3 regions of the Vibrio sp. 2433-A1 genome follow, and region 3 is predicted to be linked to each of the others. Evidence: riboswitches for the same ligand, from Rfam matches in the RefSeq annotation. Region 3 holds a riboswitch; each other region holds the start of a gene.
What was found. A riboswitch is a leader RNA that binds a small molecule or an ion and turns the genes downstream of it on or off. The one in region 3 is predicted to bind thiamine pyrophosphate.
Positions count from the first base shown of each region.

Region 1: linked by a shared signal. The riboswitch ahead of thiB (thiamine ABC transporter substrate binding subunit) and the one ahead of thiC (phosphomethylpyrimidine synthase ThiC) in region 3 are both predicted to bind thiamine pyrophosphate.
Region 2: linked by a shared signal. The riboswitch ahead of thiD (bifunctional hydroxymethylpyrimidine kinase/phosphomethylpyrimidine kinase) and the one ahead of thiC (phosphomethylpyrimidine synthase ThiC) in region 3 are both predicted to bind thiamine pyrophosphate.

Region 1 is NZ_JBRESC010000010.1:135,655-137,921, reverse strand. Features, by position in the region: gene mpl (UDP-N-acetylmuramate:L-alanyl-gamma-D-glutamyl-meso-diaminopimelate ligase) at 1-165, shown strand, start outside; gene ACU01J_RS12170 (flavin prenyltransferase UbiX) at 174-800, shown strand; TPP riboswitch at 943-1,056, shown strand; gene thiB (thiamine ABC transporter substrate binding subunit) at 1,111-2,118, shown strand; gene thiP (thiamine/thiamine pyrophosphate ABC transporter permease ThiP) at 2,128-2,267, shown strand, end outside.
Region 2 is NZ_JBRESC010000008.1:182,293-184,559, reverse strand. Features, by position in the region: partial or broken gene ACU01J_RS10580 (thiaminase II/PqqC family protein) at 1-139, opposite strand, end outside; gene thiD (bifunctional hydroxymethylpyrimidine kinase/phosphomethylpyrimidine kinase) at 156-986, opposite strand; TPP riboswitch at 1,088-1,197, opposite strand; gene ACU01J_RS10570 (LysR family transcriptional regulator) at 1,350-2,240, shown strand.
Region 3 is NZ_JBRESC010000031.1:16,640-18,906, reverse strand. Features, by position in the region: gene ACU01J_RS20140 (voltage-gated chloride channel family protein) at 1-998, shown strand, start outside; TPP riboswitch at 1,070-1,170, shown strand; gene thiC (phosphomethylpyrimidine synthase ThiC) at 1,303-2,267, shown strand, end outside.

The DNA.
Region 1 (2,267 bases), on a different contig from region 3:
ATTGCTAGCCAGTGTCATCAACCTGCTGACACCTCAGCTGATGTCGATGAGCTGGTTGAGAAGATAGTTGCTCACGCTCAAGCGGGAAGTCATATCTTAGTGATGAGCAACGGTGGCTTTGAAGGTATTCACGGCAAGTTACTGGAAAAATTAGGCGAAAAATAGTTATTACCATGAGTAAACAACAAAAAACGATCACATTAGCGTTTACAGGAGCATCAGGTGCACCTTACGGACTGAGGCTACTAGAGTGCTTGTTAGCAGCAGACTATCAGGTCTATTTGCTGATCTCTTCGGCAGCGCGTGTCGTGCTAGCAACTGAGCACGGCTTAAAGTTGTCTGCTAACCCTGACACGGCGAAACAAAGCTTGTTTGAGCATCTCAACTGTGACCCAGAAAAACTGGTCGTTTGTGGCAAAGATGATTGGTTCTCTCCAGTTGCTTCAGGCTCAGCTGCGCCGAAACAGATGGTGGTTTGTCCATGCTCTGCGGGAAGCGTTGCCGCGATTGCCCACGGTATGTCTGACAATTTGATTGAGCGTGCCGCTGATGTGGTGATGAAGGAGCGCGGTCAGTTATTGTTGGTGGTACGTGAAACACCGTTTTCTACCTTACACCTAGAGAACATGCATAAGCTTTCTCAGATGGGCGTGACAATTATGCCAGCCGCACCGGGTTTCTATCATCAGCCTAAGTCGATTGAGGATTTAGTCGATTTTATGGTTGCACGTATTCTTGATCACTTGGGCGTAGAGCAGGGCCTTGTTCCACGCTGGGGTTATGACCCCCGTCATATTTGAAGTCGCAGCGTTGTTGACTGCTCAAATTTACCCAAATCAAATAGAGCACCTATGTTCATTGGGATGAATTTGCTTGTCGCCTAGCTGCAACTCCACCTATTTAGGGGATGGCTATTGAGTCTCATAACTATTACAATTTGACCGTTACTCATCGGGGAGCAATTCATTGTTGCAATGAAGCTGAGATCAAGCCTAGCTTGGGACCCGTGGACCTGAACCAGATAATGCTGGCGTAGGAATTGAGTTTGGATCTATCTCATACCGATGTATCCCTCAAACCTGTGCCGCTCATACAAGGAGAGAGCGAGCAGTGAAAAACACTCGAAATACCTGTTCAATCAGCGCACTAGCGGCAGTTACTCTAGCTTCATTTTCAGCCAGCGCGGCAGACAATACACTCACGGTTTATACCTATGATTCATTTGCAGCTGATTGGGGCCCTGGTCCAACGGTCGAAAAAGCGTTTGAAGCAAAGTGTGGTTGTGACGTCAACTTTGTTGCCTTAGATGATGGGGTTTCGATTCTAAATCGACTGCGCCTAGAGGGTGGCAACAGCAAAGCCGATATCGTACTTGGCCTAGACAATAATCTGATGGCGGAAGCTAAGGAAACAGGTTTATTGGCGCAGCACAATGTTGATACTAGCTCCGTGACTCTACCTAACGGTTGGAATGATAAGACTTTTGTGCCGTATGACTTTGGCTATTTTGCTTTTGTTTACAACAAAGAGACGTTGGCCAATCCACCAAAGAGCTTAAAAGAGCTAGTAGAATCACGTGATGATTTGAAAGTGATTTATCAAGATCCTCGCACTTCGACGCCAGGCCAAGGCTTGATGCTGTGGATGAAGTCAGTCTACGGCGATGATGTAACAGAGGCATGGCAAAACCTCGCGAAAAAAACCGTTACGGTTACCAAGGGTTGGTCAGAGGCATACTCTATGTTCCTAGAAGGCGAGTCTGATTTGGTACTTTCCTATACCACATCGCCTGCCTATCATTTGATTGCTGAAAATGATGAGAAGTATGCCGCGGCTGATTTTGCTGAAGGTCACTACACTCAAGTCGAAGTGGCAGCAAAGGTAAAAGGCTCTAAAAATGAAAAGCTTGCCGATGAATTCATGAGCTTTATCTTAAGTGATGAATTTCAGTCAGCAATGCCAACTGGAAACTGGATGTATCCAGTGACTAATGTTGAACTGCCTAAAGGTTTCGAAACACTGACGGTGCCTAGCCAAGCACTTAGCTTTAGTGCTGATGAGGTAGCTCAGAATCGTAAATCTTGGATTCGTGAATGGCAAAGTGCATTAACCTTCTAAGGCTTTCTTTTGCGTAAAACCCCTCTTATTGGTCTATGGGTCGCGATCTTCATCGCGACCTTTGTTGTTTCAGCGCTAGCTGCATTGATGGTCAACGCTGATACCTTAAATATCAGCGTAGTTTGGAACGATCCTTACTATCGTCATGT
Region 2 (2,267 bases), on a different contig from region 3:
GACTATTAAGATCTACCTCTTCAAGTAGCTGATTAAAGTGCTTTGCGCCCTCAGCCACACCAGACTGAAACTCGTCACTAGCGTAAAGCTCTATCCAGCTTCGATAAAGGTTTCCTTCTAACCGAGTATCAGAACTTGAAGTTGCTGATTGAGTACTAACGGACATTGGTGTGCCCACAAAAGAAGTGGTGCACAGGCCCATGACCTTTGCCCACCTTTAGCTTGTCAGCATTGGCAATAGCCTGAGAAATGTACTGCTTACCAAGATATACCGATTTGTGTAGGCGGTTACCTTGAGCCAAGTACGAAGCGATCGCCGAAGACAAAGTACAACCCGTACCATGGGTGTTATTCGTCACAACGCGTTTAGCGCTAATCAACTCGCTACTTTCAGCCATAATGAGTAGATCATTACTGTTGTCATCTTTCTCTAAATGGCCGCCTTTAAGCAGCACAGCCTTGGCACCTAAAGCACGCAGCTCTGAAATCATTGCTCCCATTTGGTCTTCATTTTGCGGTACTGCGCCACCAATCAAAGCGGCACCTTCCGGCAAGTTAGGGGTGATTAGATCAGCAAGTGGAAGTAACTCTTGTTTGAGAGTAGAGATTGCATTGGTTTCAAGCAGAAGATCGCCGCTGGTCGCCACCATGACAGGGTCAACCACAAGGTGCTTAGGTTGATACTGACGAATTTTGTCGGCAACCACTTTGATGATCTCTGAATCTGCCAACATGCCAACTTTGACAGCAACAATATTGAGATCGGTGAACACCGCATCCAATTGGCTTTCAATATGCTCAAGGGGAATCGGATGAATAGCAGACACACCAAGGGTGTTTTGCGACGTGATAGCGGTAATCACCGAGCATGCATAACCGCCCGTGGCAGAGATTGCTTTGATATCGGCTTGAATGCCTGCACCGCCGCCGCTGTCAGAGCCCGCGATGGTTAATACGATTGGAGTTGTGTCTTGTGAATGTGGCATTGTTGCTCCTACTACAAGACGTACAGGAACTCTCGGCCACGAAAGAAGGGATCAGAAAATGAGGCGATCAATCCATCGAATACGAGTACACCAAACCAAGAGGTTGAGTGCGCATAGTTCCCTACGTCAGTGCTAACTGAATCAGGTTCAACGGGTCTCGCATTGCGATCTCAGCCCTTTCCGTAATGGTTAGGCTCCCCGACTATTTCCCGCTGATGATAACAATAAAATTAACCAAATTGCATCATTTGCTCGCAAAAATACATCTTGAGTCGTTTCAATTTGTGTTTAAAACCTTCTCTTCCTGAATTTTTTGTTATCGTTTAAACTCACTAAGATAATTTTTTCTTATGGTCAAAAGCTATGTTGAATCCAATCTGGTTAAAGACGTTTGTCACTCTCATCGACACATGTCACTTCACCAAAACCGCCGACAAACTATTTATGACTCAGCCAGGTGTCAGTCAGCATATTAAGAAACTCGAACAAGCCTGTGGGCACGCTTTAATTAAAAGGCATAACAAAAGCTTTGAGATTACTGAAGCGGGGAAAACCGTTTACGCTTATGCTAACGAGTTAGAAACTCAACAAACGCAGATGCTGTCATCACTCAATCAAGATGACCCACATTCAGGCGATGTTTCTTTAGCATGCTCAGGCTCTTTAGCCCTATTGCTATACCCTCAACTGCTCGATTTACAATGTAAATACCCCAACCTCATACCACACTTAGAGGCAGCACCTCATCATAAAATCATTGCAGAGATTATTGCTGGAGAGGTCGACTTAGGTATCGTCACAAACGAACCATCAGACCCTAGAGTCGAGTCGGAACAATTTGGACAAGAACCTTTATGTTTGATGATGCCTAAGACAATGGCAACCAAATCACTTAATGAAGAGCAGCTAAAACAGATGGGGCTTATTCGCCACCCAGATGCCGAACACTACTTAGCACTCTACTTTTCTCGCTGTGGAGAACCAACACTGGAATCCATCAATATTCATCAACTTCCAGTTAAGGGTTATATCAATCAGCTCAACCAAATATTACTGCCAGTGGCACAAGGCCTTGGCTTTACCATTCTGCCAAAAAGCGCATTAGACACCTTCCCATACAAAGAAGAGATTGCGATTTACCAACCAAAACAAGAAGTCATCGAGACGCTTTACTTACTCACTAAGCGTCACCGACAACTTCCAGCAAGGCTTGAGACTGTCAAACAAATCGTTAAAATGCAGTTACATGGATAAAAACTAAAAAAGGAGCCAAATAAGGCT
Region 3 (2,267 bases):
GTGCGACATCTGAAGTGCTTTCAAAATGGTTCAAGCTTGATAGTGATGACCGACGAATTATCTTAACCGCTGGGGTTGCAGCAGGTTTTTCCTCGATATTTGGTACTCCTTTAGCTGGGGCTATATTCGCGTTAGAAGTTCTATTCATTGGCAGGATTAAATATAATGCAGTCGTCCCAGCCCTTCTTGCAGCTATTTTAGCTGATGTTGTGGCTAGTGCTTGGGGCGCTCATCACACTCACTATCTAGTTAGTTTTGATCAAGTTAATACACTGTTTGAGCATGCAGTTAGCGTTAATGTTTTGCTGTTGTTTAAAGTAATGTTGGCAGCAATTGCATTCGGTGTTGCTGGCTACTTGTTCGGTGAATTGACCCATGGCTTGAAGGATTTATTTAATACCACGCTTAAAAATCCATATTTGATAGTCGTCGTTGGTGGGGTGATTGTAATTGCCATTACTCAGTTGCTAGGAAATTACGATTACATTGGTATTGGTGTTTATCCAAGTAGAGAAGGTGGGGTAAGCATTACTTCTGCGTTTGAAGTTGGCGGTGCAGAATGGTATAGCTGGATTATGAAACTCTTGCTTACCGCCATTACGCTCGCTGCTGGGTATAAAGGGGGAGAAGTCACACCGTTATTTTTTGTGGGTGCGACGTTGGGCAATTTTATGGCGTGGGCTCTCGGTGCGCCCGTTGAGCTGTTTGCTGCGTTGGGCTTTTTGGCTGTCTTTGCTGCAGCGACCAACACACCTCTTGCATGCACTTTGATGGGGGTCGAGTTATTTGGCGCAGATCATTTGCTGTATTTCGCTTTAGCTTGTTATGTTGCCTATTATTTTAGTGGTCACACAGGTATCTATTCTTCACAAAAAGTGGCTACTGCGAAGCATATAAAAGACTCCAATGATGATAACTTTGAGGTTAATATTGGTTCATTGCGAGAATCAAATCCGTCACTGCTAAAGCGTTTTGTAAATAAGCTTAAACACAAATAGTTTGGTACGAGCCACAGCTGACCAGCTAATTAAGCGTAGATATCTTATTTTTATAGCTCTATACTGACTAACAATACTTGTCGGAGTGCCATACGTGGCTGAGACCGTGAACACGGGATCCGTTGAACCTGATCAGGCTAATACCTGCGAAGGGAACAAGAGTAAACATTGATGGGCTATTCTGTCTATTGATCTTTGTTTAGGTGTTCGTGCCTGCTTCAGGCTTTGCATCTAACATCTCTTGCAACACCTATCCGCCAAGCATTTATCCATATTTTTCTAATAAATGATAAAGGAAAATGCTATGTCGAGTCGCAAACAAGCGAGACTGGAAGCAAAACAGTTTATAGATACACTCTCGGTACAACCGTACCCAAATTCAAGCAAAGTCTACGTAGAGGGTTCACGTCCTGATATTCGTGTGCCAATGCGTGAAATATCACTCGCTGATAGCCTTATTGGAGGCACAAAAGAAGCGCCTATTTTCGAGCCTAATGAGCCAGTTCGCGTTTACGATACCTCAGGTGTATACACAGACCCAAATCACACCATAGACCTTTACAATGGCTTACCTAAGCTGAGAGAAGGGTGGATTGAAGAGCGCGCGGATACTGAACTACTTGATGAAGTAAGCTCGGTATACACCAAAGAGCGCTTAGAAGATGAAACGCTAGACGATCTTCGTTATGGCAATCTACCACGTATTCGACGTGCTAAAGGTGGGCTGTGTGTGACTCAGTTACACTATGCTCGCAAAGGCATTATTACCCCAGAAATGGAATACATCGCCCTACGTGAAAATATGGGGCGTGCTCAATACCGCGATGAAGTGCTGATGCAGCAACATCCGGGCCAAAGCTTCGGAGCGAATCTTCCAAAAGACATTACCGCCGAGTTTGTTCGCAAAGAAGTCGCTGAAGGTCGCGCTATTATCCCTTCTAATATCAACCACCCAGAATCCGAACCAATGATCATTGGACGTAACTTTTTGGTCAAAGTGAACGCCAACATCGGTAACTCATCGGTCACTTCTTCGATTGAAGAAGAAGTAGAGAAGCTAGTATGGGCGACGCGCTGGGGTGGCGACACCGTTATGGACCTCTCTACTGGACGTAATATTCACGAAACTCGCGAGTGGATTCTACGTAACAGTCCGGTTCCGATCGGTACCGTACCAATGTACCAAGCGCTTGAGAAAGTGAATGGTGTTGCGGAAAACCTTAACTGGGAAGTGATGCGCGATACTCTGATCGAGCAAGCAGAGCAGGG